3 regions of the Paenarthrobacter sp. 4246 genome follow, and region 3 is predicted to be linked to each of the others. Evidence: predicted binding sites of a transcription regulator. Region 3 holds the regulator's gene; each other region holds the start of a gene.
What was found. Region 3 encodes HrcA, which represses chaperone genes, less so after heat shock. Its sites were predicted from a motif close to TTNGCACTCGNNNNNNNCGAGTGCNAA; they were not measured.
Positions count from the first base shown of each region.

Region 1: the regulator HrcA is predicted to act here: its motif matches at 8,404-8,430, upstream of groL (chaperonin GroEL).
Region 2: the regulator HrcA is predicted to act here: its motif matches at 3,322-3,348, upstream of groES (co-chaperone GroES).

Region 1 is NZ_JBEPOP010000002.1:451,654-462,993, reverse strand. Features, by position in the region: gene ABIE35_RS04860 (L-serine ammonia-lyase) at 1-61, shown strand, start outside; gene ABIE35_RS04855 (DNA/RNA non-specific endonuclease) at 100-921, shown strand; gene ABIE35_RS04850 (lipid II:glycine glycyltransferase FemX) at 1,040-2,128, shown strand; gene ABIE35_RS04845 (peptidoglycan bridge formation glycyltransferase FemA/FemB family protein) at 2,243-3,559, shown strand; gene ABIE35_RS04840 (threonine/serine exporter family protein) at 3,587-5,074, shown strand; gene ABIE35_RS04835 (siderophore-interacting protein) at 5,152-5,991, opposite strand; gene ABIE35_RS04830 (uracil-DNA glycosylase) at 6,044-6,814, opposite strand; gene ABIE35_RS04825 (DUF3263 domain-containing protein) at 6,921-7,256, shown strand; gene ABIE35_RS04820 (LytR C-terminal domain-containing protein) at 7,306-7,914, shown strand; gene ABIE35_RS04815 (cold-shock protein) at 8,087-8,290, shown strand; gene groL (chaperonin GroEL) at 8,614-10,239, shown strand; gene ABIE35_RS04805 (RNase H family protein) at 10,386-11,340, shown strand, end outside.
Region 2 is NZ_JBEPOP010000001.1:70,763-82,102, forward strand. Features, by position in the region: partial or broken gene ABIE35_RS00325 (DUF389 domain-containing protein) at 1-476, shown strand, start outside; gene ABIE35_RS00330 (hypothetical protein) at 591-998, opposite strand; gene groL (chaperonin GroEL) at 1,183-2,796, opposite strand; gene groES (co-chaperone GroES) at 2,883-3,179, opposite strand; gene ABIE35_RS00345 (hypothetical protein) at 3,373-3,735, opposite strand; gene ABIE35_RS00350 (THUMP-like domain-containing protein) at 3,803-5,032, shown strand; gene ABIE35_RS00355 (shikimate 5-dehydrogenase) at 5,037-5,849, opposite strand; gene ykgO (type B 50S ribosomal protein L36) at 5,914-6,036, opposite strand; gene ABIE35_RS00365 (GTP-binding protein) at 6,074-7,225, opposite strand; gene ABIE35_RS00370 (glutamate--cysteine ligase) at 7,392-8,546, shown strand; gene tsaD (tRNA (adenosine(37)-N6)-threonylcarbamoyltransferase complex transferase subunit TsaD) at 8,576-9,721, opposite strand; gene rimI (ribosomal protein S18-alanine N-acetyltransferase) at 9,718-10,215, opposite strand; gene tsaB (tRNA (adenosine(37)-N6)-threonylcarbamoyltransferase complex dimerization subunit type 1 TsaB) at 10,229-10,900, opposite strand; gene tsaE (tRNA (adenosine(37)-N6)-threonylcarbamoyltransferase complex ATPase subunit type 1 TsaE) at 10,900-11,340, opposite strand, start outside.
Region 3 is NZ_JBEPOP010000003.1:190,001-199,391, forward strand. Features, by position in the region: gene lepA (translation elongation factor 4) at 7-1,860, shown strand; gene hemW (radical SAM family heme chaperone HemW) at 1,861-3,090, shown strand; gene ABIE35_RS06255 (DUF4870 domain-containing protein) at 3,121-3,534, opposite strand; gene ABIE35_RS06260 (DUF3097 domain-containing protein) at 3,656-4,507, opposite strand; gene hrcA (heat-inducible transcriptional repressor HrcA) at 4,656-5,663, shown strand; gene dnaJ (molecular chaperone DnaJ) at 5,714-6,841, shown strand; gene ABIE35_RS06275 (16S rRNA (uracil(1498)-N(3))-methyltransferase) at 6,844-7,608, shown strand; gene ABIE35_RS06280 (GerMN domain-containing protein) at 7,670-8,542, opposite strand; gene ABIE35_RS06285 (PhoH family protein) at 8,968-9,391, shown strand, end outside.

The sequences.
Region 1 (11,340 bases), on a different contig from region 3:
GTCCCATAAGTACAAAGAAACAGCGATGGGCGGCCTCGCCGTCAACGTCGTCGAATGCTGAGTCTGTTTACTGTCAGTGCCTAGTGCCATGCTGTATCCATGAGCGGGGGATACGACAGGGATTTTTTGCGGGCACGCCTTGAGCTGCCCAGTCCGTCGGCAACGACGACTCTTTTGGACTACATCCACTTCTCCGTGCGCTTCCGGGCTGCCCGGAAGCTCGCGGCGATCGTGGGGGTTAACATCAGCGGCGCGGAGCTGAATCCCTTGGCCCGCGAGGGGACGTGGCATTTCGACGACAGGATCCCCAGGGAACAGCAGGCGGGCCCGGACGTCTACAAGAACAACGCGTTCGACCGCGGCCACCTGGTGAGACGTCTGGATCCCGTCTGGGGTGACGCGGCCACGGCCAAGAAAGCCAACCAGGACACGTTTGCCTTCACCAACGCTGCGCCGCAGGTGGATGACTTCAACCAAGGCAAAGAGCTGTGGGTAGGGCTCGAGGACCACGTGCTGAGCCACGCCGATGCCCACGACGCCAAGCTCAGCGTGTTCACGGGGCCCGTCTTCCTTGACGATGACCAGCCCTACCGCGGCGTCCAGATCCCGCGGAAGTTCTGGAAGATCGCCGCCTGGACCAACGATGCCAAGCTGGCCGCCGTCGGGTTCGTCCTTGACCAGTCGCCGCTGCTGGGCAAGGTCGAGCTGAGGAGGGCCATCGACCAGCGGCTCCTGGAAGGCGAACCACCTCCGCTGGGGCCGTTCCGGACCTTCCAGGTTCCTATTGGGCACATCGCCGACCTAACAGGACTCAGCCTCAGCCGGCTCACCAACGCGGACAGGCTCGTCAGCGGCCAGCGGGAACTGGGCAGGCAGCCGAAGGCGATCCAGCTGGAGAGCACGGACCAGATCCGTTTGTAGACACCTGCCAGGGCGCCTTTCTCCTGGTAGATGAGTCGATTTTTCTCAGCCCGATAGACTTGAGGCTGCATGTCCGCATGCGCACTACGCTTTTGAACACTGCACCAAAACCCTGAGATTGGACACGGCCACCTTGCGAGAATTTACCGCCCGCTTTGCCACCGCCGAGGAAATCGATAACTGGGACAAGCACGTCACGGCGAACCCCAACGGCGGCAACATGCTGCAGTCGGACGCCTACGCGGCAGTCAAGGACGGTAACGGCTGGTTGGTCCGCCGTCTGGTGGTGGAGACCTCCGATTACACCAGCTACAACCTCCTCCTGGAAAAGAAGTTCCCGGTCATGGGCCGGCTCTGGTACCTGATCAAGGGCCCGGACGCTGCCGCCGTGGAAGACATCAGCCCCATGCTCAATGCCATCTCCACCCTGGCCAAGGAGCAGAAGATGAACGTCTTCACCATCAAGATCGAGCCGGACGTCGTTGAATCGCCAGAGGCTGCAGCACAACTCAAGGCCGCCGGGTTGGTCAAGGCTCCCAACATCCAGTCCAACGACTCCACAGCGCTGCTGGACATCTCCGCACCGGCCAATGAGGTGCTCCGCAGCATCTCCTCACGCGCCCGGAACGCGGTCCGCAGGGCCGAACGCGAAGGGTGCGAGGTTGTGCAGGGAGAGCCCGGCGAGGACAGCTATCGCAAGCTTTACGCCCTCATGCGGAACACCATGGACGCTAAAGGTGCCATGCCGCTGCGGAGCTACGAGTACTACGCAAAGTTCTGGGAAGAGTTCTGCAGCCGGGGCCAGGGTCACTTCTTTTTCGTTCACGAGGACGGAACACCGAGCGTGGGCGCTTTCGTCATCAACTACGGCTCCAAGGCCACCTACAAGGACGGCGGATCCACCCAGAACCGCAAGCAGTACGGCGACTCACACCTGGTCCAGTGGGCAGCGATCCAGCGCATGCAGGAGCTCGGCTGCGTTGAGTACGACTTCTGCGGTACGCCGCCTGCCGCAAGGATCAAGGACAAGAGCCACCCGCTCTACGGCCTGGGATCGTTCAAGACAAGCTTCACCAAAACCGTCACGGACTTCGTGGGCTGCTACGACCTCGTCCTGGGACCTGTCCGCTACAAGTTGTGGCTCAAGGGTGCGGAACGCATCTTCCGCCGACTCGAGACCATGCGCACCGGCGGCCAGTTCTACTGACGGTCACCGCAGCCACCAAGCCAAGCAACTTCAGGCCCGCCCCGGCCGCCAACGGGTGCAAATCTACATCTAGGTGAGGAAATTTCTTTGACTCCGATTGAGGCTGGAACCGCCATGGAATTCGTGAATCTCAGTGACGCTGATTTCGAGACCTTTGCCAAGGGACACCCACAGGGAAGCTTCATCCAGTCCATGGACCTCACGCGATTCCAGCGTGCCCGTGGCCAGGAAGTGGAACTCTTCGGGGTCATGCAGGGCGGCAGCCTGATCGCTGCGGGAAAACTCGTCTACTCGTCCAACCGCCTGGGCTACAAGATCGCAGACTGCGCCAAGGGACCCCTGATGGACTACAGCGACCCCGCCGTGGTGCGCTTCGTCGTCGAACAGTTGAAAAAGCACGCAGCCTCGAAGAAGGCCGCTGAACTGCGGATCTCACCCAACATCCGGTACATAGCACGCGATGAAGAGGGCGCAGAGCACCCCGAGGTGGAGGACAACCGTCCCCTGTTGAAGGAATTCGAGGGGCTGGGCTTCAAGCACCAAGGCTTCGACATGAACTTCGCCAACATCAACTGGATGTTCATCAAACAGCTCGACGGCATTGCTGATTCCGAAGAGCTCATCATGGGCATGAACTACCGCACCCGCAAGGCCATCCGTAAAGCCGAGAAGAACGGCGTGTACCTGGAACAGGCCACGCTGGAAACGTTGGATGAGTTCTACAACGCGCTGAGTACCGCCGGAGATGAGAAGGGCTTCACGTACCGCGAACGCGAGTACTACGAGCAATTGCTCCGCAACACCTCGGACGAGTTCACCAAGCTCATGATGGCCAAGATCAACATTCCTGAGTACCGGGCGAACATCACGGAACGGCTGGAGGCTGAATCAAAGACCCTCGCAGACCTCAAACGTGAAGTCGAAGAGACTGGCAGCAAGAAGAAGGCCAACCGCGTCAAGGTAGTCCAGGACCTCGTGGAAAGCTATGAGCGCAGCCTCAAGGACATTGAACGTTTCCCGGACTCCGTAGGCGTGGCCACTGTGGCCGCCATCCACTTCGCATGCTCGGGCGACGAACTGGTGTGCGTCATTGGCGGCACCGTGCAGGACTATATCTACTTCAACGGCGCTACGTCCCTGTACTGGGGCATGATGCTGCACGCGCTCAACAACGGATACTCGCGCTACAACTTCTACGGCACCTTCGGCATTCAAGGCCAGGATGAGACCGGCCATGGCGGCTACGAATTCAAGAAGGGATTCGGGGGCGAGGTGGTCCAGTTGGTAGGGGACTTCGTTGCACCAGTGAACCCGCTGATCTTCCACGGCTACCACGCGGTAAGGAAGCTTGCAGGGGCCGCCCAGACAGTACTGGGACGATTGCCACTGGAGAAATTGCCGGTAGTAGGAAAATTTCGGAGGAACCTCTAATCACACAAGCCAAGGGAGGATCACCGCGTGACTGAACGCCCCGACGGGTCCGCCAGCAGGCCCCATACTGACGGGTTGCCCAAAACCCAGCCGCTCAGGCCATCCCAGGTCCGGCAAAACGTCAACGCCAAGCGTATGCTTATGCGTCTTGTCCAAGGTGACAGCCCGCCCACGGCGCCCATGAACATCGTGGACCGTTTGGCGGGAAGCCCCTATGCCAACCCCACCATCCAAGTAGTGGGAGTGGATGCTTCGGCCCGCAAGACCATCGACTTCGCCCTGCATCTGGCGGAGGTCATGTTCCGCTATGGAGCGGGCGCCCTTGAAGTTGAGACGAGCATGATCGCTGTGACGGCCGCCCTGGGCCTGAAGAACGTTGAAGTGGACATCACCAACCAGTCGGTGGCCATCAACTACGCTCCCAAGGACCAGACGCCCATCACGCTGCTGCGCGTTGTTCGATCCTGGACCAACAACTACGCCGGCTTGGCGCAGGTGCACCAGCTGGTGACTGACATAGTTGCCGGGGGAGTGGGCCGCGATGAAGCCGTGCGCCGCTTGAACGAAATCATCCGCAGTGCCAAGCCTTTCCCGCGCTGGATGGTCACCATTGCCTTCGGTATTTTCTCGGCGGTCTTCGTAGGCGTCCTGGGAGGTGGCCTGGGCGCATCCGCGGTGGCCTTCTGCTCCAATATCCTAATCAGCCTGCTCTCACGCCAGCTTGCACGGTGGCGGACAGCGGACTTCTTTAACACCATGGCGTGCGCGTTCCTGGTCACCTTTATCGCGCTGATGCTGCGGTGGGCGGGTGTGGACATTGCTCCGTCCATTGTGGTTGCCGGCGGAATCCTGCTGTTGCTGCCAACGGGTCGACTTGTCTCGTCTGTCCAAGATGCGATCAACGGCTTCCCGGTGACTGCAGCCGGCCGGTTCCTATCCACGGCGCTGACGTTCGGTGCCATCGTGGCAGGTATCGGCGTCGCCGTGGTGGTCGGAACACTGCTTGGCAGCGAGGTCCTGGACGTCACGGATACATTCCCCGATGCGTATCCCTTGTGGGGTCAGGCGATCCTGATCGCAATCGCGGTGGTGGCCATCGGTGTCACCGAACAAACGCAAATGCGTCTGTTGTTCCCGACGGCGGCAGTTGGCATAGTGGGCTTCTTCGTTCTGTGGGGAGCCGGGGCAGCCGGGCTCGGCGATCGCCTGTCACCCGCCGTCGCGGCGGTGGTCATTGGCCTGCTGGGACGTGTGGTGGCGCTCAAACTCGGAGCACCGCAGCTGGTGGTTGCAGTTCCGGCGGCGTTGATCCTGCTTCCCGGCCTCACTATATTCCGGTCAATGTATGTATTGACCGTTGAAGAGGGGGACATTCTGCTGGGTGCGGGCGGCATGCTGAACGCAGGCGCGATTGTCCTCGGCGTGGCTGCGGGCATCGTTCTGGGCGACAACCTCGCCCGGCCATTGACCAAGGGCCTGTCCAGCAACGAGCGGCGCAGGGTCCGCAGGCGATAAGTAAGAGACCACGAACGGCGCTGCCATGAGGCGGCGCCGTTCGTATTTTAAGAGCTGAAGATGTATCCGTGCCGAATCTAGATCTGTCCGACCGGAAGCTTCTTCTCGGCTTGGAACACTTCTTCCACACGGCCCTGTGCCCAGTAGCCGGACAATGACACCTGGGAACGTTCCAATCCACGCTGGACGAAGAAGATCTCACGGAGGCCCTTCATGTAACCCCGCTCGCCGTGGGCAAAAACGTCCACCCGACCGGGCAGCCATTCAGTGGTGCGCAGGGCTTCGAGCAGCAAGTCGCTGGAGCCCGCGGGTACTCCGTTGCGCTGCAACCAGTGCAGCCTCACGCCAGCGGGGGCGGAAATCGGCAGGATGTCGGCCTCATTGTCTACTTCCAGGAAGACCGTTCCGCGGGCATCGGGGGCAAGAGCCTCCACGCATGCTGCGATCGCCGGGATCGCGGCGTCGTCCCCGGCGAACAAGTACCAGTCGGCATCGGGGGCCGGGTTGTAGGCACCGCCGGGTCCTGTGAAGACCAACGAGTCGCCGGGTTCGGCTGCGGCCGCCCATGGGCCTGCCAGCCCTTCGTCGCCGTGCACCACAAAGTCGATGGCCAGCTCCTGGGCTTCAAGGTCCACCCAGCGGATGGTGTAGGTCCGGGTGTGCGGCCACAGCTCCCGCGGCATGGTCTCGCGGATGGCCCACAGGTCCAGTGGAAGCTCGTACTCGACCCCGGGCTGGGGGAAGACGATCTTGACGTAGCGGTCCACGTACTGGTTGTTCGCGTAGTCGCTGAACCCCGGTCCGCCAGCCACGATCCGCACCATGTGCGGCGAAAGGCGTTCATTCCGCAGGACCGTCAGGTTGACCTGCGGGCGGGTTGTGCGGGTGGCGGACGAAGTCACAGGGAGAGCAGACATGTAGGTAAGCCTAAGCTAATTTCCTGCACGTCCGCTGGGGATGAGTCAAAGGTTACAAGACAGGCAGTTCCCAGTTGATGGGTTCGGCGCCCTGTTCCGCAAGCAGCTCGTTACTGCGGCTGAAGGGCTTGGAGCCGAAGAATCCCCGGGAAGCCGAGAGGGGACTGGGATGGACCGACACAATTGACGGTGCTCCTTCCAGCAGCGGCAGAACGCCCTCGGCGTCCTTGCCCCAGAGGATGGCAACCAACGGGCTGCGCCGGCCCGCACCGTCCGTACGGCGTGCGACGGCGGTGACTGCCGCCGTCGTGATGGCCTCCCAACCTTTGCCGCGGTGCGAGCCGGCTTCTCCGGCAGTGACGCTGAGGACACGGTTCAGCAGGAGGACGCCTTGGCCCGTCCAGGCGCTGAGGTCGCCATGGACCCGGGGAGGTAGTCCGAGGTCGTCGTGCAGTTCCCGGTAGATATTGGTGAGGCTGCGCGGGATGGGTCGCGTCTGTGGCGAGACCGCAAAGGAAAGCCCGACGGCATGTCCCGGAGTGGGGTAAGGGTCTTGGCCCAGGATCAGTACTTTGACGTCTGCCAGCGGCTGCTGGAAGGCGCGCAGAAGGTGGCCGGCCGACGGAAGGACGTGGCTCCCGTTCTTGGCTTGGGTCGCGACGAAGCCCAGGGCGCTTCGCAGTTCCCCTTCCACGGGCCGCAGGGCATCGGCCCAGTCGGGGGCCATCAGTTCTTCCAGTGGGCGGTCAGGGAGCTCGGCAAAACCGGTCTGGTCCAGGTCGGCCGGCTCAAGGTCAAAGAGTGCATCCTCGCCATTCACCACGCCATTGTCTCCCGCGCAATCCCGGACCGGCGAATGACAGCGTTGTTATTCGCCCGTAACATAGGGGTAGGACATTTTCCCCCAACACGCGTCGAAGGAGTGTGCCGTGGCAGAACCAGCACCAGAACCGATGGCGCCGCAGTCAACAGGGTTTGCCCTTGCAGACCTTGCGGCAGGGATCCGCAGTGACTCTCCGCTCAGCGAACGGGACCAGCAGATGTTGGCACTGGAACGGCAGTGGTGGAAGTACTCAGGGGCCAAGGAACAAGCCATCCGTGAGCTGTTCGATCTCTCGGCAACACATTACTACCAGATCCTCAACGCGCTGATAGATACCGAAGACGCGTTGGCCCACGATCCCATGCTCGTCAAGAGATTGCGTAGACTACGTACGTCCCGCCAGCGTGCGCGGACGGCACGTCGCTTGGGGTCCGACGCGTAAATCGCCAGGCTGATCTGTCAGCAGCAACCAGCAAGGACAACGCTTCACCATGACCAAATATGCCAAGGACGAATTCGACCAGGTCCCGCAGAACACCTCCCGGCAGGGAGTTCACCGGGATGCCCAGGAAACCACGCGCCCCACGTTGTGGCCGGTCCTGACAGTTGGGGCTGTGGCCCTGGTTCTGGGGTTGGTGGCCTTCCTGGTCCTTCCGAACCTCGGCGTGGTGGCTCCCAATGCAGCGCCCAGCGTCTCGACGCCGGCGCCGCAGCAGACTGGTTCGTCGCCATCGGCGGCACCGAGCGAATCCAGCAGTGCACCGTCCGCATCCAGCGAGCCGACACCGTCAGAGAGCCCGTCTGCAACTCCGTCCTCCGCGCCAGTGGACAAGTCCATCCCGGTTGCCGTGTACAACGGTGCCGGCACCGCTGGGCTGGCTGGCCGCGTCGCCGGCCTGGTGGAAGCCGACGGCTGGACACTGAGCACCGTGGGCAACTGGGGCGGCCTGCCGCAGCAGACATCCGTGATCTTCTACAACGCGCCTGAGCAGAAGGTCAACGCCGAGGCATTGGGCACCTTGTTGGGCATCCAGACCATCCTTGAATCGCCCGAGGTGCAGCAGCAGTTGGTGGTTGTGGCAGGACCGGGCTACCAGTAAAGCTCCGGCCTTCCCGGTGGCCTTGAAGCCCCAACTCGGTTAAGCCTCAATAACAAAAGTGATGCCCCGGGCCTCCATGGGAGCGCCGGCATAGTGACTGTGGTTACAGTGGATTGATTCCGGTACGGAGATCCCGGCAACCGGTCTTGGCTACTGCGAAAGTGTGGGCATCATGGCATTGGGAACCGTGAAATGGTTCAACGCCGAAAAAGGCTACGGATTCATCACTGTGGATGAGTCGGGTGACGACGTCTTCGTACACTGGTCCGCCATCCAAATGGACGGCTTCCGCGCCCTTGAAGAGGGCCAGCGGGTTGAGTTCGAACTGGGTGAGGGGCAAAAGGGTCCGCAAGCCGAAGGTGTGCGCGTCGCATAGCTCCTTGTGGGGTTTCGCTTCATCTCCGTCAGCCCTCGGCTGAAAGCCCTTTGTTTATAGAGCAAAGTGGCATCTCTGCTTGCACTCTCCCCGGTCGAGTGCTAATTATTGATTTAGCACTCCTATGGTTCGACTGCTAAGTTCAGGCCGGGTTACCCCGGCGCTGTGCGGTGTTCGTTCCAGCGGAGGATCAAGAAACACCTTGGTGGGGTGAGGTCCGGAGCGCGGGGCATACAGAGGCCGCGAGCGAAGGACCGTCCGTCGCGGGCACCCCATCTGACAGGTACCTTCTTAACGACTGTCCCGAAAGGACTACCGCCGTTATGGCCAAGATCATTGCATTTGATGAAGAGGCACGCCGCGGCCTCGAGCGGGGCCTGAACATCCTCGCAGACGCCGTCAAGGTCACCCTCGGCCCGCGTGGACGCAACGTCGTCCTCGAAAAGAAGTGGGGCGCCCCCACGATCACCAACGATGGCGTTTCCATCGCCAAGGAGATCGAACTGGACGACCCCTACGAGAAGATCGGTGCAGAACTGGTCAAGGAAGTTGCCAAGAAGACGGATGACGTCGCTGGCGACGGTACTACCACTGCAACCGTCCTCGCCCAGGCACTGGTGAAGGAAGGCCTGCGCAACGTTGCCGCCGGCGCCGACCCGCTGTCCCTCAAGCGCGGCATCGAGAAGGCTGTTGAGGCAGTCATCAGCGAACTGCTGGCCTCCGCCAAGGAGATCGAAACCAAGGAAGAGATCGCAGCCACGGCTTCCATCTCCGCCGGTGACCCGGAAATCGGCAGCCTCATCGCCGAAGCCCTGGACAAGGTGGGCAAGGAAGGCGTCATCACGGTCGAGGAATCCAACACCTTCGGCCTGGAGCTCGAGCTCACCGAGGGCATGCGCTTCGACAAGGGCTACATCTCCGCTTACTTCGTCACCGACGCAGAGCGCCAGGAAACGGTCCTCGAAGACCCGTACATCCTGATCGTCAACTCCAAGATCTCCAACGTGAAGGAACTTGTCACGGTTCTGGAGAAGGTCATGCAGTCCAACAAGCCGCTGCTGATCATCGCCGAAGACATCGAGGGCGAGGCCCTGGCCACCCTGATCGTCAACAAGATCCGTGGCACCTTCAAGTCCGTCGCCGTCAAGGCTCCGGGCTTCGGTGACCGCCGCAAGGCGCAGCTGGCCGACATTGCCATCCTCACCGGTGGCCAGGTCATCTCCGAAGAAGTTGGCCTCAAGCTCGAAAACGCTGGTCTGGAACTCCTCGGCACCGCCCGCAAGGTCGTTGTCACCAAGGACGAGACCACCATCGTTGAAGGTGCCGGCGACGCCGAGCAGATCGCAGGCCGTGTGGCCCAGATCCGCGCCGAGATCGAGAACTCCGACTCCGACTACGACCGCGAGAAGCTGCAGGAACGCCTGGCCAAGCTGGCCGGCGGCGTTGCAGTTATCAAGGCCGGTGCCGCAACCGAAGTTGAGCTCAAGGAACGCAAGCACCGCATTGAGGACGCAGTCCGCAACGCCAAGGCTGCTGTTGAAGAAGGCATCGTTGCCGGTGGTGGCGTAGCCCTCATCCAGGCCGGCGCCAAGGCATTCGCCAACCTCACCCTCCAGGGTGACGAGGCAACGGGTGCCAACATCGTCAAGGTTGCCATCGACGCTCCGCTCAAGCAGATCGCCTTCAACGCCGGCCTCGAGCCCGGCGTTGTAGTGGACAAGGTTCGTGGCCTGCCTTCCGGCCACGGCCTGAACGCTGCCACGGGCGTCTACGAAGACCTTCTGGCTGCCGGTGTGAACGACCCCGTAAAGGTCACCCGCTCGGCTCTCCAGAACGCTGCTTCCATCGCTGGTCTGTTCCTGACCACCGAGGCTGTAGTTGCCGACAAGCCTGAGAAGAACGCTCCGGCTGCCGGCGGCGACGACATGGGCGGCATGGGCGGCTTCTAAGCCCCCACGCTGTAGCAATACAGCGCCCAAGCGTCACGCTTTAGAGCAAACGACGGCGGTCCCCACCTGGTGGGGACCGCCGTTTTGCTTTTTGGTCGGGGCCTATCACGGATTCAGTGTCGGTGGGGTCTGGCAGGATTAAGGTCATGACGATTATTGCTGCCGCCGATGGGTCCGCCCTCGGCAATCCTGGGCCGGCCGGTTGGGCCTGGTACGTTGATGACTCCTGTTGGCGCGCAGGAGGTTGGCCGCACGGCACCAACAACCAAGGTGAACTCATGGCCGTCCTGGACCTGTTCCGCTCCACGGCACATGTGCCGGAGGAAGAACTGCTGATCCTTTGCGACAGCCAGTACGTCATCAACTGCATCAGCAAGTGGATGCCGGGATGGAAGCGCAAAGGCTGGCGCAAAGCCGACGGCAAGCCTGTGCTGAACGTGGACCTTCTCAAGGACATTGACCAAGCGATTGTTGGCCGAAAGTACAAGTTCGAATGGGTCAAAGGGCACGCCGGACACGACCTCAACGAGGCTGCCGATGAGCGTGCACGCGCCGCAGCGACGGCCTACCAGCAGGGTGTCGCCCACCGCAGCGGCCCAGGGTTTCCTGGCGCGCGGGACCAGGCACAGCCGGATGCCAGGGCAAGCGAGCAAGGATCCGCTCAGGCGCAGCTGCAGACAGAGCCGCTGGAACAAACGCATCGCCGGGCTGCAGAGCCCGTTGGTGCAGGGGCACCGGCCGCAGGCGCAGCTGCTGCCTCCATGGGGTCGGCGAACGTTTCCAGAACATCAGTTGGTTCCGTCCCCGCGAAGGCCGAGCGCGCCTCCCGACCCCATTTTGAGCCGACGCTCTTTGGAGAGTCCGGGATCTTTGGCCAGCCTGATCTCTTCAGCGAACTCGAGGATCCTTCCGCCCAGGAGCTCTCCGCCGAGGAGACGGTGCTGGCCTTGGAACGGGAACTGCTTCGGCCGGATGTTCGTGCTGACATTGGCAGGATCGGAGTGCTGCTCCACCCCGACTTCGCCGAGATCGGCAGCTCGGGACGGTTCTGGACCCGGGACGCCATGATGATGGCCTTGGAAGAGGATCCCGGCGAACCCA
Region 2 (11,340 bases), on a different contig from region 3:
GATTGGTACGTGCCTCATTGCTTGCCCTGGCTGTCGGTTTTCCCCTCGCGATGCTGGTTACGGCCGTTGCAGCGTGGCTCTCAGTGCTTCTGGGGTTGTTCCCCGAGGACACGCTGGAGCGGGGATAAGCCGTGGAGTTCATCTACCATCCGGGTCCGTACTCGCTGATCGTGGCCGCACTCGCTGGAGCGGCAGGAATGCTGTCCATGATCAGCCACCGGTCCTCGGCTCTGGTGGGTGTGTTTATTTCCGTCACGACTGTTCCGGCTGCAGGCTACGTTGCCGTTGCGTGGGTTCTGGGTGAATACAGCAAAGCAGCCGGATCAGCGATGCAGCTGGCACTCAACCTGGTGGGCATCGTGACAGCTGCGGCTGCGGTTTTATTGTTCTACCGGCTCATCGGTGTGCGGGTCTCCTTGGCCCGGCGACCGTCAGGCTCCGGACGTCGCTCCGTTGCCAACCGGCGGGCCAGGTAGCGGGCGTCCCGACAGACTCCGGGAAGCGTTGCCGAGGCTGCCTCGAAGAGGAATTCCTGACCGATGAAGAACACGCCGGGAACGTCGTCTGCTACTCCCCTGGTCTGCCTCGGCTCACCCTGTTCGTCGAAGACCGGAAGTTTCACCCATGAGTACTCCCCCTGATACCCCGTGGCGACAGCTTCCGATGACTGCGAGTAGATAATGCCGGACGGAATGGGCGACACTTCGCCGGCGGCCACGTGCGGTTTCCCCGAGGTTCATGAGGTACAGGACCAGCCATGCAGCGCAGCGGGCCGCTCCGGCGATGTCCCCCACGGTCACGTACTCGTCATGTGCCCGCGTCAGATAGGCCACACCTTCCGATTCCCTACCCAGGAGCATGGCAACCGAGGCAACAAGCTCAATGTCCTGGGGAGGCAGGCCGCCCTCGGTATCCGCCCGGGCGAGGCAGGCCAAAGCATCGTTCCAGCGATGCTCGAAGAACGCCGAGCGTCCGAGATCCAAGGTTGTGGCCGGCATAGTCGTTACTCATCCCGCGACCGGGAACAGCCCGGTTGGCGCACCCAAGCCGCCGTATAAGCGTCAGGTTACTGCCGTCGTCGAACGCTCACAATAGCTTGGGCAGGCGCGCCAGCCAGCCGCCTCCAAGACGCACGAAACCCCGGCCACGCGAACGTGGCCGGGGCTCCAGTACAACAGGCTGCTAGTGGCTGTGGCCTGCGTGTGCGTCTTCTTCCTCAGCCGGCTTCTCGGCAACCAGGGTCTCGGTGGTGAGAACCAGGGCAGCGATGGAAGCGGCGTTGCGGAGAGCCGAACGGGTGACCTTGACGGGGTCGATCACGCCAGCGGCGATCAGGTCCTCGTACTCGCCGGACTTGGCGTTGAAGCCGTGGTTGGCTTCCAGCTCGGACACCTTGGCAACAACAACGAAACCGTCGAAGCCGGCGTTCTGGGCGATCCAGCGCAGCGGCTGAACCAGTGCGCGGCGGACGATGCCAACAGCAGCAGCTGCGTCACCTTCCAGCGCCTTGACGGCCGGGGACTCGTCCAGTGCCTTGAGGGCGTGGATGAGAGCGGAACCGCCACCGGAAACGATGCCTTCTTCGAGGGCTGCACGCGTAGAGGAAACAGCGTCCTCGATGCGGTGCTTCTTTTCCTTCAGCTCAACCTCGGTGGCTGCGCCAACCTTGATCACGCCGATGCCGCCGGCCAGCTTGGCAAGGCGTTCCTGCAGCTTTTCCTTATCCCAGTCGGAGTCCGTCCGGGTGAGCTCAGCGCGCAGCTGTGCAACGCGGTCGGCCACGTCCTCAGCCGTGCCGGCGCCGTCAACGATGGTGGTGTTGTCCTTGGTGACCGTGATGCGGCGTGCGGTACCGAGTACCTCAAGGCCAACGGTGTCCAGGCTCAGGCCAAGGTCCGGGGAAACAACCTGGGCGCCCGTGAGCGTGGCGATGTCCTGGAGCATGGCCTTGCGGCGGTCGCCGAAGCCCGGAGCCTTGACGGCAACAACGTTGAGGGTGCCGCGAATGCGGTTGACGATGAGCGTCGAGAGGGCTTCGCCTTCGATGTCTTCGGCAATGATGAAGAGCGGCTTGTTGGCCTGCAGGGCCTTCTCCAACAGCGGCAGGAAGTCCTGCAGCGAGGAGATCTTGCCCTGGTTGATCAGGATGAGGGCGTCCTCGAGGACGGCTTCCTGGCGCTCTGCGTCGGTGACGAAGTACGGGGACAGGTAGCCCTTGTCGAACTGCATGCCTTCGGTGAGGACCAGCTCGGTCTGCGTGGTGGAGGACTCTTCAATGGTGATGACACCGTCCTTGCCAACCTTGCCGAACGCTTCGGCGAGGAGCTCGCCGACCTCGTCGCTCTGCGCGGAGATGGCTGCGACGCTGGCAACCTGGGTGCCTTCAACCTCGCGGGCATTCTCCAGGAGGCGGGCTGCGACGGCTTCAACGGAAACCTCGATGCCGCGCTTGATCTCACCCGGAGCGGCGCCGGCGGCAACGTTGCGCAGGCCTTCCTTGACCAGGGCCTGTGCCAGCACCGTGGCGGTAGTGGTGCCGTCGCCTGCGACGTCGTTGGTCTTGGTGGCTACTTCCTTGGCCAGCTGAGCGCCAAGGTTCTCGTAGGGGTCGTCAAGCTCAACTTCACGCGCGATGGTGACGCCATCGTTGGTGATCGTGGGAGCGCCCCACTTCTTGTCCAGCACGACGTTGCGGCCGCGCGGGCCAAGCGTCACCTTGACAGTGTTGGCGAGCTTGTCGATACCGGCCTCAAGAGACCGGCGGGCAGCATCGTTAAAAGCAAGCTGCTTTGCCATGGTTGTGTCCTTTCAAGACAGAAAACCCGCACCGCTGACGGTCGGAAATGATTTCCAACTCGACGGCGGTGCGGGGCTCCGGGAAGTTACTTTACGACGATCGCAAGGACGTCGCGGGCGGACAGAACGAGGTACTCGTTGCCGCCGGTCTTGACTTCGGTTCCACCGTACTTGGAGTAGATGACGACGTCGCCAACAGCTACGTCAACCGGTACGCGGTTGCCGTTGTCATCGAAACGGCCGGGGCCGATTGCAACAACTTCGCCTTCCTGCGGCTTTTCCTGTGCGGAGTCCGGAATGACCAGGCCGGAAGCCGTGGTCTGCTCTGCTTCGAGCGGGCGAACAACAATACGATCCTCAAGAGGCTTAATCGAGACCGACACTCGGACTCTCCTTTTCATGAGCTGATTCATGGACTAAGAACTAGGGTGCCGGAGCGTACATCCGCCGTCGCGGTGCCGGAAGACGCTTGGCATTTATTAGCACCCTCCGGGGGAGAGTGCTAACTAGACTCTATGTAAATCGTTAGCACTCGGTCAAGGTGAGTGCCAGCATTTCGTCATCGGTGAACGTAGGTCACCGTCCCGTCAGGTCATCCAGGTCGTAGTCCTGGCCGTCGTCATCCTCGTCCAGTGGGGCATTGCCGCGGTTCCGGTACAGGAGCACAGCGGCCGCAACAGCAACGACGCCGGAAATCACCAGGGTGATAATCCCACCAGTGCGGGCGCCGCTGTAGAGCTCGCGGATGTCCCGCGCTTCGTCGGTGGCGTCGTTGACGCTCTTGCCTGCGACGGAATAGGTGGCCGCGTTGAAGGAATCCAAGGCGAAGATGATGATGAGCAAGCCGATGCAGACCACAGCGATCACGGCCCCCGCTATGAGGGCGGGTCGCGCGAACTTCATCATGGTGGAGGGTTGCGGGGCTGCGGTGTCTTCCATGAAAACAACCCTATCCGGCTGATTCGCCCGTCACGTTGTCAAGTGCCGCGCCGTTAGGCTTGATTCCATGCCTCACGCACCGCAGGAACAGATCGCACCCTTGCTGACCACTGAAGGATGGGAACTCCTGGCCTCCTTGGGGCCCTACCGCGAGGCCGACGCTTTCAGCACCAACGCGGATCTCCGCAAAGCCGGCCACTCCGCCGAATTGGTGGCCGCAGTCCTGACGCAATCCCGGCTGCGCACCCGCGCCGAGGCGAAGTTCGGCGAGTTCGCCCGGCAGATGCTGTTCACCCAGGCAGGCTTGGAGCAGGCCACGCGGTTGAACGTCGCTGCCCGGCACGCCGAGCGCTTCGCCAAGGCCGGAATCTCCCATGTGGCCGACCTCGGATGTGGCCTCGGCGCCGATTCCATGGCGATGGCGTCCATGGACATCTCAGTGACAGCCGTTGAGATGGATGAAACCACTGCTGCCTGCGCCACCATCAACCTCATCCCGTTCCCGCACGCCACCGTGGTGCACTCGGATGCCACGTCCGTGGAGCTGGACGGGATCGACGGCGTGTGGTTGGATCCTGCACGCCGCACGACGTCCACATCGGGGACCAAGCGGATTTGGGACCCTGAGGCTTTCTCTCCCCCCTTGTCCTTCGTGGAGAAGCTGGCAGCCACCGGACGTGCCATTGGCGTCAAAATGGGACCCGGCATCCCCCATGATTCCGTGCCCTCCGGCTGCGAGGCCCAATGGGTCTCGGTGGGCGGGGACGTCACCGAAGTGACCTTATGGTTCAACGGCGTAGCCCGCCCTGGCGTGCGCCGGGCGGCCCTGGTCATTGGCAGCCAGGGCGCCGCTGAAATCACCAGCGGCGAGGACTTTGACGCCGGTCCCGCAGCCGCCGTCGGGCCTGTTGAAGGTTTCTTGTACGAACCGGACGGCGCAGTCATCCGCGCAGGTTTGGTAGCAGACATCGCCGAAAGGCTGGGCGGGCATCTGGTGGACGAGCACATCGCCTACATCTGCGCGCCGGAACTGCACGACACTCCTTTTGCCCGAGCCTACAAAGTGCTTGAGGTGATGCCCTACAACGTCAAGGCCCTCAAAGCCTGGGTGAAAAGCAATGGCATCACCGTGCTGGACATTAAGAAGCGTGGCACGGCCGTGACTCCTGAAGAGCTGCGCAAGCAATTGCTTCCCGCCAAACCATCAAAGGGCAAGGATGCAAAAACAGCCACCCTGGTCCTTACCAGGATCGGCGAGGAAAGAGTGGCTGTTGTAGTGGAGCCGGTCACGGCCTAGCACCTCAGCGGCGGGAGAACTCCGAGGCTTCGCGGACCTGTCCAGCAGTGGGGCGCACACCTGTGTAGAGCACAAATTGTTCTTCGGCCTGGATGGCGATGACCTCGGCACCGGTAATGACCTTCTTGCCGGAGTTCCTGGCGGCGGTGATGAGCGGCGTCTCCGAAGGGAGCGCCACGACGTCGAACACCACCTGCGCACCAGCAATGGTGGGGTCATCGAAAGATTGGGCAGCTTCGTCCGCACCCGCCATCCCCAGCGGGGTGACGTTGATGATCAGGTCCGCTGTTGCGCCGTTGACGTCGTCCTGCCACCCGAATCCGTAGAGATCCGCAAGTGCTCGTCCGGTGGTTTCGTTGCGGGCCACGATAGTGACAGCGGTGAACCCTGCGTCCCGGAGCGCTGCGGCAACTGCTTTTGCCATGCCTCCGGCACCCCTGAGAAGGACAGTGTGGCTGCTGGGAACCTGATGGTCCTTCAGGAGCCGGGCAATGGCGATGTAGTCCGTGTTGTAGGCGGTCAGGACGCCGTCGTCGTTGACGATGGTGTTCACCGAATCAATGGCTTGTGCCGACGGGTCCATCACATCAACCAGCGGAATGACCGCTTCCTTGTATGGCATGGACACCGCGGCTCCCCGGATGGGGAGGCCGCGAATGCCCGCTACCGCGAGGTTGATGTCAGTGGGGGCGAATGCCTTGTAAACAAAGTTCAGGCCGAGCAGATCGTACAGATAGTTGTGGAACCTGGTCCCTATATTGCTGGGCCGGGCCGCAAGCGAAATGCACAGGGACATGTCTTTGTTCAGGATTGGCATTCCCCCATTAAACGCCCTCTTGCCAGGGCCGTGTATTCACGGCACCTCTGACAGGCCCGTGAGGTTAGCCCTGGCGCGCCTTCATCCGCGGGTTGTTCTTGTTGATGACGAAAGTACGCCCCCGCCTGCGCACGATCTGGGCGCCGGGGATCTTCTTGAGGGCACGCAGCGAATTCCTGACCTTCATGGTGTTTCTCCTTTGATGTGGGTGTGGGTATTCGGGATTAGAGGGCGTCGCTGAGTTCCAGGGGGTCGTCCCAAACGCCGGAGTCCAGTGTCATTTCGGCCTCCGTCAGTTGGCAGCCATCCAGGAGCTCGCGGATTTCCGTCGGGTCGATGTCCTCGGAACGTCCAGTGATGGCAAGGACGGTGCCGCGGTCGCCGTGGTGTGGGTGCCAGTCCAGGAACGCGTCGACGTCGGAGCCAGCCTTTCCAGCGGCTCCCTCGCCTGGGCCGGACCCTGCAGAGTCGGCCAGCCAGTTTCCGGTACTTTCGAGCCAGACCCTGGGGCCTATGCCCTGGACGGCGATCCGCCGCGTGGGCGCGGAGGCTATCCATAGGCGGCCGCGCAGCCAGTGGGTACCGATGGCCAGCTGTGGCAGCGCCTCCCGGAAGCGTCCGGGGTGAAGGGGACGGCCCGTTTTGTGGAGCACGGTCCGGAAGGGCCCCGGCGTTTCGCTCAAGGGCACACGCACGACGCCGGGCCGGTTACGTGCCGCTGCTTCAGCATCGTCGAAGCACCCCGGCCGGAATACCCCAGCCGATCCGACAACGTTGGCATGGGGCGCCAACTGACCCAGCAGTTCCAAGCCAACCAGCCATGCCTCCGATCCTTCACGCGGATCCCCGGCCAGGACCGCCCCCAGACCCGGGGAAACCATCACAGTGTCCACTTGCCCGAACTCACCGATCAGGAATTCGCCACTGGTGCGCTCATCCTGGGGCATGGACGTGAAGCCGGATTCGAACAGGGTGTGGCGGTCCCAGATGTGGTCATCCAAATCCGCCGGGTCAATGGCCAGCACTGCATTGTCCATGACAGCCGGCCGGCTGAGTCCACGGCGAAGTTCTGCGACGGCCATTCCGGCGGCGACTCCCGGCGGGAGGCCGAGAACCACGTGGTCAAAGCCGCAGGCGGCGAGGCGCTCCGCCGTCGGGACTACGTCAAGCCGGACGGTGCAGCTGAGGCAACCATGCTCCAGGACCGTGGTCTCGCGTTCAAACAGCTGACCGCCCCTGTAAACGCGCCGGAGGACCAGGGACCCGTCAAGGAGATCGTGAAGGACCACCACAGAGTTCTCATGGGTTCGGCCGAGCCTTGAGGTGGCTGCCTCGCGGCATTGGCTGTCCAGGGAGCTGACTACTGTGAGGTGCATGGCTTGAGTCTAATGCGAACAGTTCTCATTAGCAAGTAGCGGCAGGCTTCGACGGTGTTTCCCGTCGATATCACCGGCGTTCCGGCTGCATTAGACTTGATCCGACCGCTGGCGGCCCCACAGCGGGGACCTGTACCCGGCTGACACCAAACAATGAGGGGACTACGTGCAGATTGATTTTGCGCCATCCAGGCAATCGACACTGGGTGTGGAATGGGAGTTGGCGCTCGTCAATGCACGTACCGGGGAACTGGTATCGGTCGCGAACGATGTCCTGAAGGGCGTCGCCGCCAACCACCCGGACCTCAATGAGGACGACGAACACCCCCATATCAAGCGCGAGCTGCTCCTCAACACCGTTGAACTTGTCACCGGCATCTGCGAGACCGTCAAGGACGCCAAAGAGGACCTTGGCCGTTCCCTCGCCGCAGTCCGCGAAGTCACCGATCCCATGGGCGTTGAAGTGTTCTGCGCCGGCAGCCACCCCTTCAGCCCTCCCCTGCTCCAGCCCGTCACGGACAAAGAGCGCTACGCCAAACTGATTGAGCGGACCCAATGGTGGGGACGCCAAATGGTCATCTACGGCGTCCACGTCCACGTGGGCATCGACCACCGGGACAAAGTCCTCCCCATCCTCGACGGCCTGGTCAACTACTTCCCGCACTTCCAGGCACTGTCCGCCTCCAGCCCGTACTGGGCAGGGGAGGAAACCGGGTACGCCTCCCAGCGTGCTCTCATGTTCCAGCAGCTCCCTACCGCGGGGTTGCCCTTCCAGTTCGAAACCTGGGAGGCATACGAGTCTTACGTCCAGGACATGTTCACCACCGGAGTCATCGACTCAACATCGGAGATCCGCTGGGACATCCGCCCCGTCTCAAACCTGGGCACCATCGAAATGCGCATCTGCGATGGCCTGGCCACGCTTGAAGAAGTAGGCGCCATTGCTGCCCTGACCCAGTGTCTGGTGGACGAGTTCTCTTCCATCCTGGACGCCGGCGGCAGCATCCCCACCATGCCGCCATGGCATGTTCAGGAGAACAAGTGGCGTGCCGCGCGGTACGGCATGGAAGCCATCATCATCCTCGACGCCGAGGGCAACGAGCAGCTGGTCACCGAACACCTCGCGGAAACCGTTGCGCGGCTTGAACCTGTGGCGGAAAAGCTGGGTTGCTCCGAGGAACTGGCAGACGTCCTGAAAATCATCGAACGTGGAGCCAGCTACCAGCGTCAACGGCGTGTTGCTGCTGAGCACAACGGGGACCTGCAGGCAGTGGTCATGGACCTCGTGCAGCAAATGCGCAAGGGGCCGGACGCCTCGTAGGTGGAGACTGTGCCTGCTTGGGCGCGAACCTAGGCAGGCACAGAAACCGTAGTTACCGGCATGGAGGAATCCGGCGCAAACGCTATTCCGCTCGGTCCAATACCGGCCATGATCAGTTGGGCACCGAGGGCCGCCACCATGGCACCGTTGTCCGTGCAAAGGTCCAGCGGCGGAACGTGAAGCGTGATCCCGGCCGACGCACAGCGTTGCCCGGTCAGTTCCCGAAGCCGTGAGTTGGCTGCGACTCCCCCACCCAGCAACACATCGGTGATGCCGTGCTCCTTGCAGGCCAGAACGGCTTTGGAACTGATCACGTCCACCACGGCTTCCTGGAACGCCGCGGCGATGTCTGCCACGGGCACTTCCTCGCCACGGGCCTCGAACTGTTCAACGCACCGGGCCACCGCCGTTTTCAGGCCGCTGAAAGACCAGTCATAGCGGTGCGGGCCCTTCTCCTCCGCCGTACCCATGTATTTGGGCTGCGAGAGGCCGCGCGGGAAGCGGATGGATTTGGGATTGCCGTGGCGTGCCAGTTTGTCGATGACAGGTCCACCCGGGTAGCCGAGGCCAAGGATGCGGGCCACCTTGTCGTAGGCTTCACCCGCGGCGTCGTCGATGGTTGAGCCCAGCAACTCAACATCATCGGTGATGCTCCGGATCCGCAGTATTTCCGTGTGCCCACCAGATACCAGCAGCGCGCCGAGGTTCTCGGGCAACTTTCCGGCACCCAGGCCGGCGGCAGCCCCGGCGTCGTGCTTGCCATCCGGTGATGTCCGCGCATCCAGCAGCCCCACGCCAACGTGCGCCACCAAGTGGTTAATGGCGTACAGCGGTTTGCCAGTGGCAACAGCCAACGCCTTCGCGGCACAGACCCCCACCATCAGCGCGCCGGCGAGGCCGGGTCCCGACGTGACGGCAATTGCATCAATGTCGTCCAACGTGACACCAGCCTCATGCAGGGATTCCTGCAAGGTGGGCACAAACGCGTCCAGGTGCGCGCGCGATGCGATCTCCGGGATGACGCCACCAAAACGTACATGCTCTTCCATGGACGAGGACACCGTGTTGGTGAGCAGCATGGTGCCACGCACGATCCCTACGCCGGTCTCGTCGCAGGAGGACTCAATGCCGAGCACCAATGGTTGCTTGGGCTGTTCCGGATGAGCGCCGCTCACGCTGTGTCTCCTTCGTGGGGTTCGTTCAGTTCAAGCCGCATGATCAGTGCATCCGCGCCGTCCCGGTAGTAGCGGGGCCGGACGTGGATCTGCTCGAAGCCGAACCGCACGTACAGTCGCTGGGCCCGGGGGTTGTCTGCCCGGACCTCCAGCAGGACGTCCGCCGCCCGGCGCCGTCGCGCTTCGTCGATAAGTTCGGTCAAGACGGCGGAGCCGATGCCCTTGCCTTCAAACTCAGGCACGACGGCGATCGTTTGGACGTCCGCGATCGGCTCGATGCACATCAAACCTGCATAAGCCACGATCTCCCCGGCGACCTCAGCCACCACATAACGGCGGGTTTCGGGCTGCGCCAATTCATCGAAGAACATCTGCAACGGCCAGGCGTCCACGGGGAACAACCGGCGCTCCAGGGTCTCCACTGCCGGGATATCGGCCTCTGTCATGTCGCGCAGGGAAACCCCTGCGAGCTCAAGCTTGGGTGACAATTTCACAGTTCGCGTCCCATCACAGCGCACGCTTCCGGGGCCCGGGAACCTGCGCGTCGGATTCCCGCAGATACAGCGGAGTGGAGTCCAGCAGCGCCTGCCCGGCGGTGAGCTTGGCCAAGGCAAACTGACCCAGCGATGCTGCGTCCGGCTGGGTCCTGGCAAAGTCCTCGTTGGCCTTCAGGACCTCGGCGTACAAACCTGCGCCGGCACCGAACACCGGCAAATCCGGAAGCCCGGAAGCGAAACCCACATGCGGCCCGTCAACAAGCTCTGGCAGTTGGCCGTCTGCCAAGGTGTAGCGCGCCCAGTAAACCTCCTTGCGCCTGGCATCGGTGGCCACCAGGAATTCAGGAGCAGCGGACGTGGACCCGGCCACTTCAAGGGCGATCGCATCCAGGCTCATCAGGCCATACAGGGGCTTGTTCCAGACGAAAGCCAAGGTTCGGGCGGTCGCAATGCCGGAGCGCAGGCCCGTGAAGGGGCCCGGTCCCACTCCGGTGACGATTGCATCGATATCGGCGCCCGTGACTCCCGCTCCTGCCAGGAGCTTTTCGATCCCGGGAGCCAGGACTTCGGCATGGCTGCGGGTGTCCTCAGTAGCGAAGGAATCCACCACGCCTTCCATGGCGTCGTCGGAAATCAGTGCGGCACTGGCCACCGCGGAGGTGTCTATGGCCAGGATCAGCATCAGTTGCCCTTCTCTGGTGACGTGGTTTCGAGCACTCGCGGAGCTTCGGTCCAGCGGGGACCGTATCCACGGAAAACAAGGCTGCGGGGTTCGTCGTCGTCATCGGTATCGAAGTCCATGACGTCCCCGGCTGCTCCGGTGGTGGTTCCCGGGCTTTCCCCACCAACAGAGCGGTGCAGTTCGACCTCCAGGCGGCTGTCCGAGAGGTGCTCCACCCGGTCCCGGCCCCATTCCACCACGGTCACCGCGGTGTCCATGGTGTTCTCCAGATCGATGTCGTCGATCTCCGCGGCCGATTCCAGCCGGTAGGCATCCACATGGACCAGGTCTGGGCCGCCGGGTCTGGGGCCATCGGCCAGATTGGGGTGGATCCTGACCAACACAAACGTGGGGGAAATGATACCGGCGCGGACGCCAAGGCCTTCGCCCAGCCCTTGGGT
Region 3 (9,391 bases):
TCCTGCGTGTCTCCCATGGCCCGCACCGCACCGGTGCCCGCCGCAACAGATCCGGCCATCATCCGGAACTTCTGCATCATTGCCCACATTGACCACGGTAAGTCCACCCTGGCCGACCGCATGCTGCAGTACACCGGCGTCGTTAAGCAACGCGACATGAAGGCCCAGTATCTGGACCGTATGGATATCGAACGTGAGCGCGGCATCACCATTAAGTCCCAGGCTGTGCGCATGCCGTGGGAACTTGATGGCAACAGCTACGCACTGAACATGATCGATACTCCCGGCCACGTCGACTTCACCTATGAGGTTTCCCGTTCGCTCGCCGCTTGTGAAGGCGCAGTACTGCTGGTGGATGCAGCCCAGGGCATCGAGGCCCAAACCCTTGCCAACCTGTATCTGGCAATGGAGAACAACCTCACCATCATTCCTGTGCTGAACAAGATCGATCTTCCGGCTGCCCAGCCTGAGAAGTACGCGGCAGAGCTTGCCAACCTCATCGGCGGTGACCCCGAGGACGTCCTCAAGGTCTCCGGCAAAACGGGCGTGGGTGTTGAGGCGCTGTTGGACAAAATTGTCCGCGATCTTCCTGCACCCGTTGGCGATCCCAATGCGCCGGCCCGCGCCATGATTTTCGACTCCGTCTATGACACGTACCGCGGCGTAGTTACTTACGTCCGTGTGGTGGACGGCATGCTCCACCCCCGCGAACGCATTCAGATGATGTCCACGCGGGCTACGCACGAGCTCCTGGAGATTGGTGTCAGCTCGCCGGAGCCCACGCCATCCAAGGGCCTGGGCGTCGGCGAGGTGGGATACCTGATCACCGGCGTGAAGGACGTCCGTCAGTCGAAGGTTGGCGATACCGTCACCAACCTGGCCAAGCCTGCCTCGGAGTCGCTCAGCGGCTACGCCGACGCCAAGCCGATGGTCTTCTCTGGTCTCTACCCGCTGGACGGAACGGACTACCCTGTCCTCCGCGACGCCCTCGAAAAGCTGATGCTTAACGACGCCGCACTGGTTTACGAGCCCGAGACGTCCGCGGCACTGGGCTTCGGTTTCCGCGTTGGGTTCCTCGGTTTGCTGCACCTGGAAATAACCCGTGAGCGCCTTGAACGTGAGTACAACCTGGACCTCATCTCCACGGCTCCCAACGTGGAATACGAGGTGACACTGGAGGACAAGAAGGTCATCCACGTCACCAACCCCAGCGAGTACCCCACGGGCAAGATCTCCGAGGTCCGCGAGCCGATGGTTTCCGCCACCATCCTGGCTCCCAACGAGTTTGTTGGTTCCATCATGGAACTCTGCCAGAGCCGCCGCGGCCAAATGCGCGGCATGGATTACCTCTCCGAGGACCGTGTGGAACTCCGCTACTGGATTCCGCTGGCCGAGATCGTGTTCGACTTCTTCGACCTCCTGAAGTCCAAAACCCGTGGCTACGCGTCGCTGGATTGGAAAGCCGACGGCGAACAGGTTGCGGACCTCGTCAAGGTGGACATCCTGCTGCAGGGTGAACAAGTGGATGCCTTCAGTGCCATCACCCACCGCGACAAGGCCTATGCCTACGGTGTCATGATGACCGGCAAGCTCCGTGAGCTCATCCCGAGGCAGCAGTTCGAGGTGCCCATCCAGGCAGCCATCGGATCGCGCATCATTGCCCGCGAGAGCATCCGGGCCATCCGCAAGGACGTTCTTGCCAAGTGCTACGGCGGTGACATCACACGCAAGCGCAAACTGCTGGAAAAGCAGAAGGAAGGCAAGAAGCGCATGAAGATGGTGGGTCGCGTGGAGGTTCCCCAGGAAGCATTCATCGCAGCCCTGACCACCGACGAGTCCAAGGACAAGGCCAAGAAGTAGATGCCCAGCGTCCTACCTTTGGGCGATCCGGCACCTGCGGACGGAGTACTTCCCCCGCAGGTGCTGGATGGCGTGGAGCACCGCAACTTCGGGCTCTACGTCCATATCCCTTTTTGCGCCGTTCGCTGCGGCTACTGTGACTTCAATACCTATACGGCCACCGAGCTTGGCGGCGGGGCCTCCCAGGACGCCTACGCCACAACCGCGGTGTCCGAACTCGACTTCGCGGCTCTGGCACTGGATGCCTCAGGGCTGCCCCGGCGGCGGCTGAGTACAGTCTTCTTTGGAGGCGGTACGCCCACGCTCCTCCCCGCGGAAGACCTGGCACGAATCCTGCGGGCCGCCGTCGACCATTGGGGGCTTGAGCCCGGTGCCGAGGTAACCACCGAAGCCAATCCGGATTCCGTAACCCCTGAGTCCCTGAAGGTGCTGGCCGATGCCGGATTCACCAGGGTCTCGTTTGGCATGCAGTCAGCTGTGCCCCACGTGTTGAAGGTCCTTGACCGGACCCATACCCCCAGTCGCGTGCCGCTCGTGGTCCAGTGGGCCCGTGAGGCCGGACTCGCGGTGAGCCTGGACCTTATTTACGGTACGCCGGGGGAGTCCATGGCGGACTGGCGGTTGTCCCTTGAGACGGCATTGTCCTACGAGCCTGACCACATCAGCGCCTACGCATTGATCGTGGAGGATGGCACAAAGTTGGCGGCCCAGATCCGCCGCGGCGAAGTGCCCGGAATTGACGACGACGATCATGCGGCCAAATACGAATTGGCTGATTCGTTGATCTCTGCCGCTGGTTTGAACTGGTACGAGGTCAGCAACTGGTCCCGCACACCCGATCAAGCGTGCCGGCACAATCTGGCCTACTGGCGCGGCGACGACTGGTGGGGCATCGGCCCCGGTGCGCACTCCCACGTAGGGGGTGTCCGGTGGTGGAACGTTAAGCACCCCACAGCATACGCAGGTCGCTTGGGTGCGGGAAGCTCACCGGCGGCAGGCCGGGAAACCCTCGACGCCGAAACCCGGGAAGTCGAACGCATCATGCTGGAAGCACGACTCGGTACGGGGCTTGAAGTGGATGCCTTGGACGCGGTCGGCCGCCATGCAATGGCAGGGCTGATCGCCGACGAACTGGTTGATCCTGTGCAAGCGTTCAAAGGCCGGTTGACCCTTACGCTGAAGGGCCGGCTGCTGGCTGACGCCGTAGTCCGGAAAATTCTTCCCGACTAATTCCCAGCCCGGTTGATGGCTGGGGGAGGGTTACTTGATCCAGCGCAGGTTGAGCTTGTAGCGGTGCGGCTGGCCGTGGTTGACACGGATTCCGGCCGAGACGGAGAAGCAGGTCAGGGCTACCCAGATGCCAGTGGCGATCACGGCAAAGATGTTGCCTACTACTGGCAACAGCACCAGGATGTTGGCCAGAACGGCAGCGATGGTGGGAGGCAGCGTGAAGTTCAACGCTTCCTTGGATTCCTGTGCCGTGAACGGTCCGCGGTCACGGAAGATCAAGTAGATCAGGAGAGATGGCAGGCATCCGAGAATGCCGCCAAAGTGTGCCAAGGTAGCCCACTGCCTGTCCTCGCTGGCGGTCAGTGGCAGCGCATTTGCAGGCGCGCCATGGTACTGGGGCTGGCCTGCGGCGCTGCCCGGTTCTTCAGGAGCGTTCTCTGCCACGGTGTGTTCCCTTTGCTGTAAAGATGGTGCGGTGTTGCTGTCCCAGAATACCGGCCCCGGCAGGCTTCCCGGGACAAGCGCCACGATGACACGTCAGTTGCTGCTGCTTTGGGGCCAAAGGTCAGGGAACTGTGAGGAAATCGATGACTTCCTCCACGCGGCCCAGCAGCGAGGCCTCGAGGTCTGCGTAGCTGCGAACCGCTCCAAGAAGACGCTGCCAGCCCAGTCCTATATCCTCAGCGGTCTCGTGAGGCCACCCGAAGGCGGTGAGGATCCCGGTCTTCCAGTCGGTGCCGCGGGGTACGGACGGCCAAGCCTCAATTCCCAGAACTTTGGGCCTGATGGCCTGCCAGACATCGATGTAGGGGTGGCCGACAATCAGGACGTTTCCCGCGGCGCCAGGCACAGTCATGGCTTCAGCTGCGATGCGCGACTCTTTGGAGCCGGCCACGAGGTGGTCCACCAGGATGCCGAGGCGCCGGCCGGGACCGGGGTTGAAGGCGGAGATTGCCGACTTGAGGTCATCGACTCCATGCAGGGGCTCCACCACAATGCCCTCGACGCGGAGATCGTCGCCCCAGACCTTTTCGACGAGTTCGGCGTCGTGTTTTCCTTCCACCCAAATGCGGCTGGCTTTGGCCACCTGGGCGCGTTGTCCTTCAACCTTCACCGAACCCGACGCTGTGCGCCCGGCCTGAACGGCCGGCGTCGATTGTCGGGGAGCCGGGGGCATCAAGCGGATGGGCTGCCCCTCGAGCAGGAAGCCAAATCCGAGTTGAAACGACTTCGTCTTCCCCCGCCTGTCCTCCAGGGACACGATGTGCATGCCACCGGTTTTCTCAACCCGGGTGACTTCGCCCACCCAGCCAGATTGGACATCTTCGAGGATCATCCCCCGTTGGACGGCAACCTCCGGTAGTTGCCGTTTGGCAGGAGCTGACAGATCCTGCGGACCCCACGTGTCGAAAGCCAAGGAGTTCCTACCTTTTGTGCTGGGTTGGGAAAGGAAAGTTCAATGCTAGCAACGGGTTGGCTCATACTAGACTGGTTAGCACTTGGGCATGTTGAGTGCTAAGCGGACCCGGTCCCGGAGACCACGGCAGTCGTCAGGAGGTGGAGCAATGAGTGAGCCACGCAAGTTGGAAGTGCTGCGTGCCATCGTTGAAGATTACGTGCATTCACGCGAGCCTGTCGGTTCGAAGGCCCTTGTTGAACGGCACCATCTCGGTGTTTCAAGCGCCACCATCCGTAACGACATGGCCGTTCTGGAAGAGGAAGGCCTCATTGCAGCGCCCCACACCAGTGCCGGCCGCATTCCCACCGACAAGGGCTACCGCCTGTTCGTCGACCGCATCTCCCAGGTCAAGCCCCTTTCGGCCGCCGAGCGGCGGGCCATCCATTCGTTGCTTGAAGGCCCTGATGAGGTAGACGACATTCTGGAGCGCACCGTAAGGCTCCTGTCGCAACTGACCAACCAGGTCGCCGTCGTGCAGTATCCGCACTCCAACCGCGCCCTGGTACGGCATGTTGAGTTCGTCCTGTTGGCGCCTCAACAGGTGTTGGTGGTGCTGATTGCCGATACCGGCAGCGTCGGCCAGAAGGTCATCGACGCTGGTTCGAACGTGGGCGACGACGCTTTGATGCAATTGAGGTCCCGGTTCCTGAGCAGCATCGCAGGGACGCAACTGGCCCTGTTGCCGCAGGTGCTTCCGTCGGTGATTGCCCTGTGTCCGCCGGAGCTTCGGGGACTGGCCCAAACCTTGGCCAACGGACTGCAGGCCTTGAGCGACAACAGCCGCGAAGAACGCATCCTGATGGCGGGTACTGCCAACCTCGCCAGATCCAACGTGGACTTCCCCTTGAGCATCGGTCCGGTGCTGGAAGCCCTTGAGGAACAAGTTGTCATGCTCCGGTTGTTGTCAGACATGGGGGACGACCCCCGAGGCGTCACCGTGAGCATCGGCCGGGAAAATCCCTATGACGGATTGGCCGAAGCTTCCGTCGTAGCCACCGGCTACGGCTCCGGCGCCAAGGTAGGGATCCTGGGGCCAACCCGCATGGATTATCCAACTACCATGGCCGCCGTCCGGGCCGTGGCCCGTTACCTTTCACGCATTCTCGGCGGCTGAACGCCGGCCCGAAGAAACATCCGCAGTACAACAAGGAAGAGATACCGACTTTGAGCAGCCACTATGACGTTTTGGGAGTCTCGCCGGAAGCCACCGGGGAAGAGATCAAAAAGGCGTACCGCAAGTTGGCGCGGAAACTCCACCCGGACGTAAACCCAGGGGAGGACGTCGCGGAGCAGTTTAAAGCCGTGACCCATGCTTATGAGGTGCTGTCCGATCCCCAGAAGCGCCGCGTCTACGATGCCACCGGCAACGAGAATGGAACGGACAACGGGTTTGGCGGTGGATATTCCGGCCAGGGCTTTGCGTTCCAGGACATCTTCGACACCTTCTTTGGTGGTGGGGGTGGTCATGGCGGCCCGGCCTCCCGTGTCCGACGCGGCCAGGACGCGCTCATCAGTGTCCGCATTGACCTGAAGGACGCCGTTTTCGGTGTCAACAAGAAGCTCGAAGTGGATACCGCCGTGACCTGCCCCACCTGTGACGGCAGCTGCTGCCGCCCGGGCACCCACCCGGAACGTTGTGACATCTGTGGCGGCAGCGGCCAGGTCCAGCGCGCTGTACGGTCCATTCTTGGCCAAGTCATGACCGCTGCCCCTTGCGGTTCCTGTGAGGGCTTCGGCACGGTCATCAAGGACCCCTGCAATGAGTGCAACGGCCAAGGCCGCATCCGCAGCCGCCGTTCCCTGACCATCAAGGTTCCTGCCGGTGTTGCCACCGGTACGCGCATCCAGTTGTCCGGTCAGGGCGAAGCAGGCCCAGCAGGAGGCCCGTCCGGCGACCTCTACGTGGAGATCCGTGTCAACAACGATTCCATGTTCATGCGCGAAGGCGACGACCTCCACGCCACCCTCAGCGTGCCCATGACAGCCGCGGCGCTGGGTACGGAGCTGCAGCTGGATACTTTCGACGGCGCACAGGACATTGATGTGAAGGCCGGAACCCAGTCAGGCGAGATCATCACCCTTCGGGGGCTGGGCGTCACGCACCTGCGTGGTTATGGCCGTGGGGACCTCAAGGTACACCTCCACGTTGAAACGCCAAGCAAGCTGGATCCTGCGCAGGAGGAATTGCTGCAGCAGCTCGCCAAGCTTCGCGGGGAGCAGTTCACCGAAGGAAAGCTCGTGGCCAGCGGCGGAATGTTCGCCAAGCTTCGGGACAAGCTCGGTAACCTGTAGCGGTGAGCAACCCCGTTTTCTTCACCTCGACCGGCAGCCTTAGCGATGTCAGCCCCGGCGCCAGGTTCGTGCTGGAAGGTTCAGAAGCGCGGCACGCGGTTACGGTCAAGCGGCTTGAGGTGGGAGAGCCCGTTGACATAGCCGATGGTGCCGGCGCGCGGTTGACTGGCACGGTCGCAGAAGCCGGGCCCGCCAGCCTCACCGTCATCGCCTCCGACGTGGTCTTGGAAGAGCAGCCGGACGTCCGGCTGGTGCTGGTCCAGGCCTTGGCTAAAGGTGATCGCGACGAACTTGCCATCGAGACGGCCACGGAACTCGGAATCGACGCTGTGCTTCCGTGGCAGTCGGAGCGTTCGATTGTCCGCTGGAAGGGCGATCGCGCCGCAAAGGCCCATGCGAAGTGGGAGTCAGTGGTTACCGCTGCCGCCAAGCAGGCCCGGCGGGCATGGATCCCCGAGGTGCGGACTATGGTGGACACCGGGTCCCTCGCGAAAGCCGTTGCCCAGGCTGACCTTGCCATCATCCTGCATGAAGACGCCAAGTATCCTTTGCGGACCGTCCTTGAAGAGGTGGCGGCAACCAATTCCACCGCACCCCGCGAGGTGCTGCTGATTGTGGGGCCCGAGGGCGGGATCTCCCCCCGCGAGGTAACGCGGCTCAGTGATGCCGGCGCCGTGACGGCACTTTTGGGGCATCATGTCTTGAGGTCGTCGACGGCGGGACCGGCCGCCGTCGTTCTTGCGAGCGACATCCTGGGCCGCTGGTAGCGGTGTAGCCTGGCGGCCTTAGTCCGCAACCGGCCCGGGGCAGCTACTCGACCGTGAACCGCTACCCGACCCTGAACAGCCGCGTGTCGGTGCTCGTCGCGATGGTATTTCCGGCGCTGTCCACCTGGGAGACACGTACCTCGTACTGGCCGGCTTTCAACGTAGCGCCAAAAGTGAACAACCCATACTGCCCGGGTTCGCCGGTGGCTTGCGTTTGGCCGGTGAGAAGGCTGGTCTTTTCGCCCTTGCCGTTGTCCTGCAGTACCTGCCAGGCGATGGGCTTGGAGCTGTCCGTGCTCCGCCCGTTGAACTTGACCAGTCCTGTGGGCAGGGTGGTCTCTTCCTGCGGATCGATGATCCAGAGCGGGGCAACCAAGGAGGCGTCGCGCGTCATCGGCTCACCCAGCTGCACTTGTCCGAACGCCATGTAGTCCTTATGGCCATCAACCAGGATGACCACTTGAATCTGCTGCCCTGAATTGATGAGCCCTGAAGACGAGGCTGCGGCCGTCGCCGTGTAGACGAGTTGCTGCACTGCCCGCTGCGCCATGCCGGCGTCCAGGTTTGAGTTGAAAGCATCGCGGGAAATATCGACTGTAATGACGTTTTTGCCCGAAATGGACGTGGCCAGGTTGGCGGGTTCCTGCCAGGGCGTGAAGAAGTCATGATCCAACGGCTTTTCCGCCATCATGATTCTCAGGGCGGTGGTCACGGGATTTCCGTCGCCGGAGATGTCTCTGAATTCGCGGTAGAGGTAGATCTCTTCCTTGCTCCGCCCAATCCAGTAGACCGGGATCTTGGTGGAGGCCTGGGTGGTTTCCAGCGGGGCGTTGCTGGCCGGGGCTTCCTGGACGGTCAGAGGCGGCGGGGTGGAGGCAGCCTGGGTGCCGCCGCCGTTGGCGATGCAACCGGTCAGGAGGAGGACAGCGAGCATCGCCGGCACGGCAACAGCGGACTTGGTCCGCTTGTTCGCGCCATGATCGTTGCTGGCTGTTTTCCTGATGGGTTTCCTGTCCTGCCCTGCATGGTTCGGCAGCCATTCGTCGGCTGGGGTGCGGGGTTATGTTTTCACCCGCTATGCCAGCTTGGCACATCGTCGACGGCGGTCGGCCGGGTTTCCGGAGGAGGCCGCCAACTGAAACATGATTGATACCGGCTTGATGCCGAGTTGAGACAAAACGTCCGCATCAGCCCCGGGGTGCCGAATGAGGCTTCCGGGGGAGGTTCATCGCGGGCCGGGCTGGCGTAGGATTGGAGACATTCCGGCATCAACGCGGGCAGTGAAAGCCCGCAGCGAATGTCGAATCGATGGCGTTATTGCAGACCAACCGGAGGAGAAAAGGCCTGAGGGCCAGCACTATGAGTGAATCTTTGAACGGGCGGCTCAGGACCGGAAACGGCAACCAGCCGCCTAACGAGTTCCCGCACACTTTACCGGGCACGCGCACGGAAGTCGTCACCTTCGACAATTCCGACCAGATGGTTCACTCGCTGGGCAGCCATGACGAAGCCCTAAGGTACATCGAGGAACAATTCCAGGATGTCAGCTTCCATGTCCGCGGCAACGAGCTCTCCATGACCGGCCCCTCCACCGTCATTCCCCGCGTCATGCGCCTCCTGGAGGAAGTCCGTGGGCTTGTGGCGAAAGGGACTGTGGTGAGCCCGGACATCCTTCAGCAGCTGGTGTCCCTGCTGAGGGCCCAGTCGGTACAGAACCCGGCTGATGTGCTGACCCACAACATCCTTTCCAGCCGCGGCAAGACCATCCGCCCAAAGACACTGA